Streptomonospora nanhaiensis: one gene and its partner. Each later gene encodes a partner of the first gene's protein in a complex. Links are inferred from orthologs where the notes say so. Each region holds a gene or a part of one and is shown on either strand. Other genes may lie near its edges. The genes, in order: HNR12_RS05025 and smc.

What was found.
Region 2: the proteins of HNR12_RS05025 (region 1) and smc are in contact, whole or in part, in a crystal structure (PDB 3ZGX), measured with the Bacillus subtilis proteins. The link is inferred for Streptomonospora nanhaiensis from one-to-one orthologs.

The regions. Positions count from the first base shown.
Region 1 is NZ_JACCFO010000001.1:1,162,775-1,168,371, forward strand. The notes cover bases 1,153-3,908. They hold HNR12_RS05025 (segregation and condensation protein A), read right to left. Parts: upstream 3,068-3,908; coding sequence 2,237-3,067; downstream 1,153-2,236. Other genes in these bases: HNR12_RS05015 (pseudouridine synthase), read right to left, coding at 1,153-1,642; scpB (SMC-Scp complex subunit ScpB), read right to left, coding at 1,626-2,213; HNR12_RS05030 (hypothetical protein), read right to left, coding at 3,141-3,515; HNR12_RS05035 (ParA family protein), read right to left, coding at 3,512-3,908. Also shown: more of HNR12_RS05015, read right to left, coding at 59-1,152; more of HNR12_RS05035, read right to left, coding at 3,909-4,471; HNR12_RS05040 (site-specific tyrosine recombinase XerD), read right to left, coding at 4,687-5,597. UniProt on the Bacillus subtilis protein: Participates in chromosomal partition during cell division. May act via the formation of a condensin-like complex containing Smc and ScpB that pull DNA away from mid-cell into both cell halves.
Region 2 is NZ_JACCFO010000001.1:4,864,388-4,871,337, reverse strand. What follows is about bases 1,856-5,964. They hold smc (chromosome segregation protein SMC), read right to left. Parts: upstream 5,617-5,964; coding sequence 2,056-5,616; downstream 1,856-2,055. In the rest of the region: HNR12_RS21635 (FecCD family ABC transporter permease), read right to left, coding at 1-783; HNR12_RS21630 (ABC transporter substrate-binding protein), read right to left, coding at 794-1,738; HNR12_RS21620 (hypothetical protein), read right to left, coding at 6,006-6,197; HNR12_RS21615 (acylphosphatase), read right to left, coding at 6,486-6,812; mutM (bifunctional DNA-formamidopyrimidine glycosylase/DNA-(apurinic or apyrimidinic site) lyase), read right to left, coding at 6,864-6,950. UniProt on the Bacillus subtilis protein: Required for chromosome condensation and partitioning.

The DNA of each region.
Region 1 (5,597 bases):
GCCGTGCGGCGCGGCCGAGCGGCGGCGCGCGGGTCGGGCCCGCGCGCCGCCGGGATGATCACATACCCGCGGCAGTGTAAAGCTCGCTGACCTCGTTGGCGGTCAGCGCCCGCATGGTGCCCGGCTTGAGGGTGTTGATCCCCACCGGGCCGATCTGCGTGCGCGCGAGGTCGGAGACCGGGTGCCCCACCGCGTCCAGCAGCCGCCGCACGATGTGCTTGCGCCCCTCGTGCAGCCGGACCTCCACGAGCGCCTGCGGCTCGCCGTTCTCCACGACGCGGAAGGAGTCGACCTCGACCGGGCCGTCCTCCAGTTCCACGCCGCCGCGGACCTCGCGCACCACCTCGCGCGGCACCGGTCCCGGCACCTTGGCGATGTAGGTCTTGACGACCCGGTAGCGCGGGTGGGTGAGCCGGTTCGCCAGCTCGCCGTCGTTGGTCAGCAGGATCAGGCCCTCGGTCTCGGTGTCGAGCCGACCGACGTGGAAGAGCCGCTCCTCGGTCTGGCCGGTGTAGTCGGCCAGGGTGGGGCGGCCCTCGGGGTCCCACATGGTGCTGACCACGCCGCGCGGCTTGTGCAGCGCGAAGTACAGCTTGTCGGGGGCGGTGACCACGCGCATGCCGTCGACCCGGATCTCGGAGGCCTCGGGGTCGACCCGGGCGCCGAAGCGGCGCACGGTGTGGCCGTCGACGGTGACCCGGCCGGCCACGATCAGCTCCTCGCTGGCGCGGCGGCTGGCCACGCCCGCCTGGGCGAGCGCCTTCTGCAGCCGGATGCCGCCGGGGACGTCGGTGTAGGTGTCGCGGTCGTCGTCGGCGCGGTCGTCGTCGCGCGGGTCGTATTCGGCGCGCAGCGTGTTCAGCCGGGCGCGCGCCGCCGGGGACAGGTCGCGCTCGGCCTGGCCGCCGCCGCGCGGCACGCGGCTGTCGCGGAAGTCGCGGGCGGCCGGGCCGCGGCCCGTGGCCCGGAACTTGTGGTCGTCGCGGCGGGTGTAGACGCGGGAGGACGAGCGCGCGGGACGCTCGGACCGCTCCGACCGGTCGGTGCGGGCGGTGCGATCGGCGCGGTCCGCGCCCCGGCGAGCGCGGCTGTCGGCGCCCCGGGCCGAGCCGGCGCGCTCGCCCGGCCGGCCGCGCCCGCCCCGGTCGGTGCGCTCGAATCGGTCGTCGCGGGAGGACCGGTCGGACCGGTCGGCGCGCTCCCGCTGGTCGCGGTACTCGCGGTGGTCCCGGCGGTCGCGGTCGCGGCCCTCGCCGCGGGCCCCGCGGTCGTCGCGGGCGGGCCGGCCGCCGCGCGCCGGGGAGTCGCCCCGGCCGGGCCGATCGTCGCGGGCGGAGCGCCCGTAGCCGCCCGGGCCGCCCGAGCGCGCGGGGCGTTCGCCCCGAGCGCCGCCGCCGGCGCGGTCGGACCGCTCCGCCCGGCCGCCCCGCGCGAAGCGGTCGCCGGAGGAGCCGCGGGCCGCCCCGCGGTTGCCGTCACGCCCCGTAGAGCCGGAGGCCCCGCGGGCGCCGCCGCGCGGGCCCCGGGCCGAGGTGTCGTGGTCGCCGCGCTCACCGCGCGGGGCGGACCGGCCGCGCTCGGCGCGGCGGTCGTCGTGGTCCCGCTCACCGCGGGATCGGGAGTTCTTACGTGGCGTGTTCACCGGTGTCGTCAAAACCTTCGATGTCGTCAGGCAGGAAGGGGGCGAGGTCGGGGAGTTCACCGAGGTCGCGAAGGCCAAGGCGCTCCAGGAAATAGGTGGTGGTGCGGTAGAGCAGGGCGCCGGACTCCGGGTCCTGTCCGGCCTCCTCGATCAGGCCCCTCAGTACGAGGGTACGCATAACCCCGTCGCAGTTCACACCGCGCACCGCCGAGACCCGTCCGCGCGACACCGGCTGGCGGTAGGCCACCACCGCCAGCGTCTCCAGCGCGGCCTGGGTCAGGCGGACCTCCTGGCCCTCCTTGAGGAAGTGCTCGACCACGGCCGCGCACTCGGGCCGGGTGTAGAACCGCCATCCCTCGGCCACCTGGCGCAGGTCGAACCCGCGCCCCTGCGCGGTGTACTCGCGCGACAGCTCGGCGAGCACCCGCGCGATCTCGTCGACCGGGCGGTCGAAGGCCCGCGCCAGGTCGTACTCGGCGACCGGCTGGTCCACCACCATCAGCACGGCCTCCAGGTCGCGGCGCAGCTCCGCCGCGCCGTCGCCGCCGGCCGCCGCGGGCCGGTCCGCCACCGCCTCCTCGTGCTCCACCGCGCTCACTCCTCGTCCTCGCCCTCGCGCTTGGCCTGGTCGAACTCGTCGGACACCGCGATCGCGCCCTGGGCGCTGCCGGTCCAGGTGATCACCAGCTCGGCCAGCGGCTCGGGCTGGTCGAACCCCACACTGGCCGCCCGGTACAGCTCCAGCAGCGCCAGGAACCGCGCGACGACCTCGAAGGTACCGGCGCAGTCGGCGGTCAGCTCGGCGAACGTCAGCCGCCCGTGCTCGCGCAGCGCCCGCACCACCAGTTCGGCCTGCTCGCGCACCGAGGTGCGGGTCTGGTGGATGTGGGTCACCGGGACGCTGGGCGGCTCGCGGGGGGTGAACACCCGCGCCGCCAGCATCGCGAACTCCTGCGGGCCGAGCTTGATGAACACGTCGGGGCGCGCCTCGGCGAACCGCGGCTCCAGGCGCACCGCGCGCGGGAAGCGCCGCCCCTGCGCGGCCAGGCGCCCGGCCAGCACGGCGGCGGCCTCCTTGTAGGCGCGGTACTGCAGGAGGCGGGCGAACAGCAGGTCGCGCGCCTCCAGCAGGGCGAGGTCGGCCTCGTCCTCCACGTCGCCGCGCGGCAGCAGCCGCGCCGCCTTGAGGTCCAGCAGCGTGGCGGCCACCAGCAGGAAGTGGCTGGCCTGGTCGAGGTCCCAGTCGTCCTCGTGGGCGCGGATGTGGGCGATGAACTCGTCGGTGACCTTCGACAGCGACACCTCGGTGATGTCGAGCTTGTGCTTGGAGATCAACCCGAGGAGCAGGTCGAAGGGCCCCTCGAAGTTGTCCAGGTGCACCTGGAATCCGCCGTCGGAGACGGCCTCGCCGCCGGGAGCGCTCATGGGCGCGCCCGCGGCGAGGCCGGGCTGGTCTGGGTCATCGTTCCAGGGTGGCACCGTTGAACCGGTGCCCTGTTCACGTCTCGCTCAGCCGCCGCACCAGCATGCTGGAGGCGCCGTGCTCCTCGAAGTCGGCCAGCAGCACCGCCACCGCCTCGCGGACGATGCGGCCGCGGTCGGCCGTGAGGCCGTGGTCGCCCCGCAGGGTCAGCCGGGTCTGCTCCAGCGCCAGCAGTTCGGGCGCCGAGATGTAGACGGTGATCTTCTCGTCGTGGCGCTGGCGGCCACTGGGCCGCGGCGGACGCGCCGGACGGGCGCGCGGCACCGGCCGCGTGGTGCCGGAGGCCCCGGCCGAGCGGGCGGCCGGCGGCTCGGGCGCCGATGGTGCGGGCTCGGGTCCGGTGGGCTCCGACGACCGGAAGAACAGCTCGTCGGCGCCCGGCAGCGTCACACGTCGTGTCCGCTGATTGGCCACCTGGCCAGCACCTCCTTCGCGAGCTCCCGGTAGGCGTTGGCACCCGCCGACGACGAGTCGAAGCGGGTGATGGGCTCCCCGGCCACGGTGGCGTCGGGGAAGCGGACGGTGCGGTTGATGACGGTGCCGTAGACCTTGTCGCCGAACCCGTCGATGATGGTGGCCAGCACCTCGCGCGCGTGCAGGGTGCGCGGGTCGTACATGGTGCCCAGGAAGCCGTCGATGACCAGGCGCTCGTTCAGCCGCTCCTGCACCTTCTGGATGGTGTCCATGAGCAGCGCGACACCGCGCAGCGCGAAGAACTCGCACTCCAGCGGTACGATCACGCCGTCGGCGGCGGTGAGCGCGTTGACGGTGAGCAGGCCCAGCGACGGCTGGCAGTCGATGAGCACGACGTCGTAGTCGTCGATGACCGGGCGCAGGGCGCGCGAGAGCATGTGCTCGCGGGCGACCTCGCCCACCAGCTGGACCTCGGCCGCCGACAGGTCGATGTTGCTCGGGATGAGGTCGAGGCCGTCGACGTCGGTCTTGATCAGGACGTCCTCGACGGTGACGTCGCGCTGCATGAGCAGGTTGTAGACGGTGAGGTCGAGCTCGCGCGGATCCAGCCGCCCCAGCCCCACCGACAGCGCGCCCTGCGGGTCGAAGTCGACCAGCAGCACCCGCCTGCCGTACTCGGCGATCGCCGCGCCGAGGTTGATCGTCGTTGTGGTCTTGCCGACCCCGCCCTTCTGATTACACAGTGCTACGATGCGTGCCGGACCGTGGCTGTCCAACGGCGCCGGTACCGGGAACTCCGGTTTCGGTCTGTTCGCTTGCAGTGCCGCCCCCGTGCTGCGCGTTTCCCCCCATGGGTTGCTCGCCGGGGAGTCCGGCATGTTTTCGTCGACGGGGCCGACCGGCTCCGCGTCGTCGTACTCCGACCAGCTCACAACCCTTGACCTCCCTACGGACCCGCCGGCGCCGGGCGGTTGGGCGCCCCGCGCGGCCGGCCGTCGGAAAAACTCAATATGTCGACAGCGACCAACCGTCGTGCGGCGACTCTAGAACGACGGCACGCAATGATTCAACGCGACACTCTACGGCCTCGCCCGCGGGTAGCGGGCCGGTTCGCGGCGGCGGCGGCGCCGGACGGCCGGCGGCGGGGTCACGTGGCGGCGTTGGCCCGGGGGTGGCTGGCCGCGTACACCTCGCGCAGGCGGTCCACGGTCACCATCGTGTAGACCTGGGTGGTGGTCACCGAGGCGTGCCCCAGCAGCTCCTGCACCACGCGGACGTCGGCGCCGCCGTCGAGCAGGTGGGTGGCGAAGGAGTGCCGCAGCGTGTGCGGCGAGATGTCGGTGAGCCCGGCGCGTTCGGCCGCGGCCCGCAGCACCGACCACGCCCCCTGGCGGGTCAGCCGCCCGCCGCGGGCGTTGAGGAAGAGCGCGGGCACGCCCCGGCCCGACGCCGCCAGCACCGGGCGGGCCCGCACCAGGTAGGACTCCACCGCGCCGCGCGCGAACCGGCCGATCGGCACCAGCCGCTCCTTGCCGCCCTTGCCGCGGAACCGCACCACGCTGACCTCGCCCGAGCCCGCCTCCCCGGCGCTGACCCGGGTGAGGTCGTCGACGTCCAGGCCCACGGCCTCGGAGATCCGCGCGCCGGTGCCGTAGAGGAGTTCGAGCAGGGCGCGGTCGCGGGCGGCGCGGGGGTCGCCCTCGGCCGGGACCGCGCCCAGCAGGGACTCGATGGTGTCCAGCGAGACCGCCTTGGGCAGCCGACGCGGCGGCGCGGGCGGGCGCACGCCCCCGGCGGGGTCGGCGGCGGTGATCCCCTCGCGCAGGGCGAACCGGTGCAGCCCGCGCACCGCCACCACGGCGCGGCCGGCGGAGTTGGTGCCCAGGGGCGGGTGGTCGGGGTCGCCTTCGCGCAGGCGGCGCAGGAACTCGGTGACGTCGGACTCGGTGACGCCGTCGAGCGCGGTGACACCGCGCGCGGCAAGGAACGCGAGGTAGCGGTTGAGGTCGCGGCGGTAGGAGGACAGGGTGTTGTCGGCCAGGCCGCGTTCGACGGCGA
Region 2 (6,950 bases), 3.7 Mb from region 1 along the record:
CGCGGCGGCGGTGCACAGCGAGGCGGCGGCGATCACGGCCACCCGCACGGCGGTGGCGTTGAGGCCGAGGCTGACCGCCTTCTCGTCGCCCAGCGCCAGCAGGTCCAGCAGCCGGCCGGAGACCATGAGCACGGCCAGGCCGACGGCGGCGTAGGGCGCGACCATGCCGACGTCGTCCCAGCCGCCGCGCCCCAGGCCGCCCAGCAGCCAGGTGTAGATGCGCCGCAGCTCCTGGGTGCGCAGCATCTGCACCAGGGTCTGGCCCGCCGACAGGAACGACGACACCGCCACCCCCGCCAGGACCAGGGTGGCGGTGCCGCCGGTCCCGGCGACCGCGCCCAGCAGGTAGGCCGCCGCGACACCGGCCAGCGCGCCGACGAACGCGGCCACCGGCACCAGGGCGCGCGGGGAGTCCAGGAGGTCGGAGCCGTAGGCCAGCACCAGGGTGGCGCCCAGCCCGGCGCCGCCGGCCGCCCCCAGCAGGTAGGGGTCGGCCAGCGGGTTGCGGAAGACGCCCTGGTAGGCGGCACCGGCCGCGGCCAGCAGCCCGCCAACCATGGCACCCAGCACCACGCGCGGCAGCCGCAGCTCCACCAGCACCGCGAACTGGAGGTCGTTCAGCGGCGAGGCCACCGGCGAGAACGGCAGCCGGCTCAGCAGGGCGGCGGCGGCGTCGAGCGGACCGAATCCGGCGGAGCCGGCGGCGGCGCCGACCACCATGGCGGCGGCCAGCACGCCGGCCGAGACCGGTACCCAGATCCAGGCCGGGCGGGGAGCGCGCAAGGGCCGCCGCCTACCGCTCCCGCGCGGCGGCCGTGACGGCCTCGGAGACGCTCTCGGCGAGGTCGACCACGCGCGGGCCCCAGCGGGACGCGATGTCGGGGTCGAGCTGGACGATGTCGTCGTTCTTCACCGCCGTGACGGAGTCGAAGGCGGGGCGGCCGCGCAGGTCGGCCACGGCGTCCTCGCCCTCGTAGGCGAGGAACACGAGGTCGGGGTTCTGGTCGACGATGAACTCCGCCGAGAGCTGGGGGTAGCCTCCGGCGGTGTCCTCGGCCTCGTCGGCGATGTTCTCCAGGCCGAACCGCTCGTAGACCTGCCCGATGAAGGTCTGGGAGGTCGCCGAGTACATGCCGTCGTCCAGCTCGTGGTAGTAGGTCAGGTCGACCTCGCCGACCTCCTCGGTGGTCTCCTGGACCACCGCGTCGAGTTCGGACTCCACCCGGTCGGCGGCCTCGTCGGCCTCCTGGGCGTGCCCGGTGGCCTCGCCGAGCATGCGCATCTGGGAGTAGGTGTCGTCCAGGGTCTCGGCGGCCGGGATCAGCAGCACGGGGACGTCCACCTCGCGCAGCTGGGCGGCGGCGTCCTCGGCGTCGCGGGCCATGATGACCAGGTCGGGGTTGTACTCGCTGACGGCCTCCACACTGGGGGTGAACCCCGACAGGTCGGTGGTGGGCGCGTCCTCGGGGTAGTTGGAGAACTCGTCGGCGGCGACCACCTGGTCGCCCGCGCCGATCTCGAACAGCATCTCGGTGCTGCTGGGCGACAGCGAGACGATGCGCTCGGGGCGGGCCTCGATGGTGACCTCGCCGGTGCCGTCCTCGACGGTGACGGGGAAGCCCTCGCCGGGGGAGGCGGCTCCCTGGTCCTGATCGGCGGGCTCCTGGCCGCCGCCGCAGGCGGAGAGGGTGAGTGCGGCCAGCAGCAGGACGGCCGGCAGGCGACGGGCGCTGCGCACGGGACTCCTTCACGGGCTGGGCAGGGAACGGGCAGCCCGCGGGCGCGGAGCGGTCCGTCCTTCCTGCGAGGACTGGGAACACCGCGGCACCGGTGAGGCGGCCTGGCTCGTCCCGCCTCGCGCGCGGCCCAGGGGCCGTGCGGGGGCGGGCGTCACAGTTGCGGGACAGCGCCGGGTTGCGCGGTGCGCCCGAAAGGGCGCCCGCACCGGACTTCGCTCGCTCGGTGCCGTCGCCCGGCCGGTCAGGGCACGGGCGACTCCCCCACTCTAACCGGCGGCCGGGGGCCGGGCGCGGGCGGGTGGCGCGGCGCGGCCGGTCAGGGGCCTGGCCGGTCGCGGTCCAGCTTCTGGCTGATGACCTGGGAGATGCCGTCGTTCTGCATGGTGACGCCGTAGAGGGCGTCGGCGGCCTCCATGGTGCGCTTCTGGTGGGTGATCACGATGAGCTGGGAGGAGGCCCGCAGCTCCTCGAAGATCACCAGCAGCCGCTGGAGGTTGGTGTCGTCCAGCGCGGCCTCGACCTCGTCCATGACGTAGAACGGCGAGGGCCGGGCCTTGAAGATGGCCGCGAGGAAGGCCACGGCGGTCAGCGAGCGCTCGCCGCCCGACAGCAGCGACAGCCGCTTGACCTTCTTGCCGGGCGGCCGCGCCTCGACCTCGATGCCGGTGGTGAGCATGTTGTCGGGGTCGGTGAGCACCAGGCGGCCCTCGCCGCCGGGGAACAGCCGGCCGAAGATCTGGGTGAACTCCCGCTCGACGTCGGTGTAGGCGGCGGAGAACACCTCCTGCACCCGGGCGTCGACCTGCTCGACCACCGACAGCAGGTCGCGGCGGGTCTTCTTGAGGTCCTCCAGTTGGGCGTTGAGGAAGGCGTGCCGCTCCTCCAGGGCGGCGAACTCCTCCAGCGCCAGGGGGTTGATCTTGCCGAGCTGGTTGAGCTGCCGCTCTGCGGCGCGCGCCCGCTTCTCCTGGACCTCGCGCACGTAGGGGACGGGCACGGCCTCGTCCTCGGGGGCGTCGGCGGGCGGCGGCACGGGCACGCGCGGGCCGTACTCGGCGATGAGGGTGTCGACGTCCACGCCCATCTCCTCCACGGCCCGGGTCTCCAGCTGCTCCAGGCGCAGCCTGCGCTCGGCGCGGGCGACCTCGCTGCCGTGGACGACGTTGACCAGCTTCTCCAGCTCCACCGACAGCTCGCGGACGCGGGCGCGCACGGTCTTGAGTTCGGCGTCGCGGGCGGCGCGCTCCTCCTCGGCGGTTCGTCGCTCGGTGTCGGCGTGGGCCAGCGAGACGGCGATGCGCTCCAGGGCCTGGGCGGCGGCGTCGGCGACCGCCTCGGCGACCCGGGACTGCCGGCGGCGGCGGGCGCGCCGCTCGGCGGCGCGGCGGCGGGCCTGGCGCTCGGCCTCGGCGGCGCGCAGCAGGGAGTCGGCGCGCCCGGCGATGGAGCGCACCCGCTCCTCGGCGGTGCGCACCGACAGCCGGGCCTCGGTCTCGGCGGCGCGCGCGGCGCTCGCCGCATCGGCCAGGGCGTCGCGGCGCTCGGTGTCGGGTTCGCCGTCGTCCAGCGGCTCGGCCTCGGCCTCGGCCAGCCGTGTTTCCAGGTCGGCGAGCGCGTCGAGGTCGCTCTGCCGGCCGGCGGCGGCCTTGGCGGCGGCGGCCGTGTAGCGCTCGACCTCGGCGGCGGCGGCGCGCGCCTGCCCGCCGAGCTTGCCCAGATGCTGGGCGGCGTCGTTGCGGCGCTTGTCGGCGGCGCGGCGGCGGGCGGTGACCTCGTCCAGCTCGGTGGCGAGGTCGGCCCGCTCCTCCTTGGCCTCGGCGAGGTCGGCGGCGGCGCGCCGGGCGGTTTCGGTTGCCCGCGCGAGAAGCTGGGCGGCCTCGTCGACGGCGGCCTGCACCTCCAGCAGGCTGGGCGCCGAGGACGACCCGCCCTGCACGAGCCCGGGGCCGAACACGTCGCCCTCGGCGGTGACGGCGCGCAGGTCGGGGTGGGAGTCGAGCAGGTCGCGGGCCGCCGGCGCGTCGGCGACCAGCACCACGCGCTCCAGCAGCGCGGTCAGCGCCCCGTGCAGCGGCGCGGGGGCGGTGACGGCGTCGAGGGCGTAGCGCAGGCCCGCGGGCGGCCGCGGCCATTCGGCGCGGGGGACGGTGGCGGCGGCACCGGCGCCCACCACGATCCCGGCGCGCCCGGCGTCGTCGCCCTTGAGCAGGTCCAGCGCCGCCAGGGCGTCGGCCAGGGACTCCACCGCCACGGCGTCGGAGGCGGCGCCCAGGGCGGCGGCGACGGCGGTCTCGTGGCCGGGCTCGACCTCGACCAGCGCGGCGACGGAGCCCAGCAGGCCCGGCAGGCGGTCGCCGGCGGCCATCAGGGCGCCGGCGCCGTCCTTGCGGGCCAGGCCCATCTCCAGGGCCTCCTTGCGGGCGGCCAGTGCGGCGCGTTCGCGCTCGGCGGTGCGCTCGGCGTCGCGCAGCTCGTTGAGCCGGGCCTCGACGGCGGCCAGCCGCTCCTTGGCGCGCTCGTAGGCGGCGTCGAGTTCGGCGTCGCCCTCGTCCAGGCCGGCGGCGTCGGCCTCGGCGAACTCGTACTCGGCCTGGGCGGCCTCGGCGCGCTCGCGGGCCTCGACGGCGGCGGCGTCCAGCCGCTCGACCTCGGCCTCGGAGGCGGCGAGCCGGCTGCGCAGGGCGTCGACGCGGCCCCGCAGCTTGGCCAGGCCCTCGCGGCGGTCGGCGGCGGCGCGCGCGGCGGCGGCCACCCGCCGCTCCTCCTCCTTCAGCGCCTCCTCCGCTGCGGCGCGCTCGGCCACGGACCGCTCCAGGACCTCGCGGGAGTCGTCCAGCCGGTACTGCAGCTCCTCCTCCTGGGCGCGCGCCTCCTCGGCCTCGCGCTCCAGGTCGTCGGGGTCGCGGCCGAAGCGCTCCTCGCCGGGGTCGGCGGCCAGGTGGCGGTGGCGCTCGGCCGCCAGGCCGGCCACGGCGCTGAGGCGCTCCTTGAGCCGGGACAGCCCGTGGTAGGCGTCCTGGGCGGCGGCCAGCAGCGGGGCGGCCTCGGTGGCGGCGGCCTCCAGGGTGGCCTCGCGCGCCTGGGCGTCGGCAAGGGAGCGCTCGGCGGCCTCGCGGCGGGTGCGCACGGCGGCCTCGTCGGCCTCCTCCTTCTCCAAAGCCTCGCGCAGGGTGACGATGTCGTCGGCGAGCAGCCGCAGCCGGGCGTCGCGCAGGTCGGCCTGGATGACGGCGGCGCGGCGGGCGAGTTCGGCCTGGCGGCCCAGCGGCTTGAGCTGGCGGCGCAGCTCGGCGGTGAGGTCGGTGACGCGGTCGAGGTTGCCCTGCATCGCGTCCAGCTTGCGCAGCGCCTTCTCCTTGCGCTTGCGGTGCTTGAGGATGCCGGCGGCCTCCTCGACCAGGGCCCGGCGCTCTTCGGGGCCGGCGTGCAGCACGGTGTCGAGCTGGCCCTGCCCGACGATGACGTGCATCTCGCGGCCGATACCGGAGTCGCTGAGGAGGTCCTGGATGTCCAGCAGCCGGCAGGTGTCGCCGTTGATGGCGTACTCCGAGCCGCCGTTGCGGAACATGGTCCGCTTGATGGTGACCTCGGTGTAGTCGATGGGCAGCGCGCCGTCGGAGTTGTCGATGGTGAGGCTGACCTCGGCGCGGCCCAGGGGGGCGCGGGAGGACGTCCCCGCGAAGATGACGTCCTCCATCTTTCCGCCGCGCAGGGACTTGGCGCCCTGCTCGCCCATCACCCAGGCCAGTGCGTCGACCACGTTGGACTTGCCCGACCCGTTGGGGCCGACGACGGTGGTGATGCCGGGTTCGAACCGCAGGGTGGTGGCTGAGGCGAACGACTTGAAACCGCGCAGCGTGAGGGTCTTCAGGTACACGCCGCGGGTCCTCCTGCTTCACTCGCCACTCGCCGGTCCTCGGCATTCCAGGGTGCCATCAAGAGTGCCATGAACCAGGGGTTTCGGGTGGGGGAACCGCGCGGTGTCACCGGTGGCCGCGGCCACCCGCCCCGTCTCCGGCGCCGCGTGGGGAGCGCGGCGGTCGGGCGGGGCGGTGCTGTGCGGACACGGCGGGGCGCACCGGAGCGGTGCGCCGTTCGCGGGGGGTGGAGTCGTCGTCGCCTGCGGGGCGGAGGGGCGGTCGGCGTGCGCCGCCGCCGCGGACCGGGTGGTCGGGGCCGGTACGGCCGGGCCCGGATGCCCCGCTCAGGGACGCCTGGCCGAAGAAGCGGCGTCCCTTGCTGCGGTACGGAATCGTAGCGGGGGCGTTAGGCGAGCGCGGGCTCGCGGTCCGCCGCGGTGACAGAGACGTCGGCGACGGCCGCCGACAGTTGGTCGTTGCGTGCCTGAAGACGACCGATCTCGTCCTCGAGGTCACGTACTCGCTTCTGCAGTCGCCGCATTTCCTGAACCATCTGAGGGTCAGGACCGCCGACGTGGCCAAACAGAGCCTTCGCCATGATGTGGGTCCTCCACACTGAGTGACCAGTTCGATGCACGCACACATGAGCAAGAGGAGCGCCGCCGAGCATCCCCGGCTGTCTCCTGAGGAAGGGCGCGCGGTCTGCCTTCCAGCGTCTCACCATGGGCGCTACTGGTCAAGATTGAACGAAACCGTACGTAACAAACTGTAACCGGACAGGTCACAAGGGCGCGATCCGGCGTTGAGCACCCCGCGCGTAGGGCTGCCGCGGCGTGAAGCCGACTGCAGGCGGGCGCTCGCGAACCGCGCTACCTTCCCAGGATACTCACCGCTCGGCGAATCCGGAGTACGCGCCCCGGGGATTCTCCCATCGTTCAACCACGCCGGTGACCTCACCAGGGGTTTCACCGCCGCGCAGATGCGCGAGAAGCTGCGCACACCGCTCGCGCGGGCCCTCGGCGACCACCTCCACCCGGCCGTCGGCCAGGTTGGTCGCGGCGCCGGTGAGCCCCAGTTCCAGCGCGCGCGAGCGCACCCACCAGCGGAAACCCACGCCCTGCACGCGTCCGCGCACCCACGCGGTCAGGCGCGCCCCCTCGTCGGCGCCGCCCCCGGCGCCGTGCGTGCCCTCTGTGCTCCCGGTGCCTGCCATGCGCTGCCGCCTCCCGTCTCGGCTCGTGTCACGTGCGGTCCACGGACCCGCCTACCCGCCGCCTACCCGCCGGCGCGGCGCCGGCTGGCAGCGCGGGCAGCTGAACGACGACCGGTTCATGAAGGGGTCGCGGCGGAT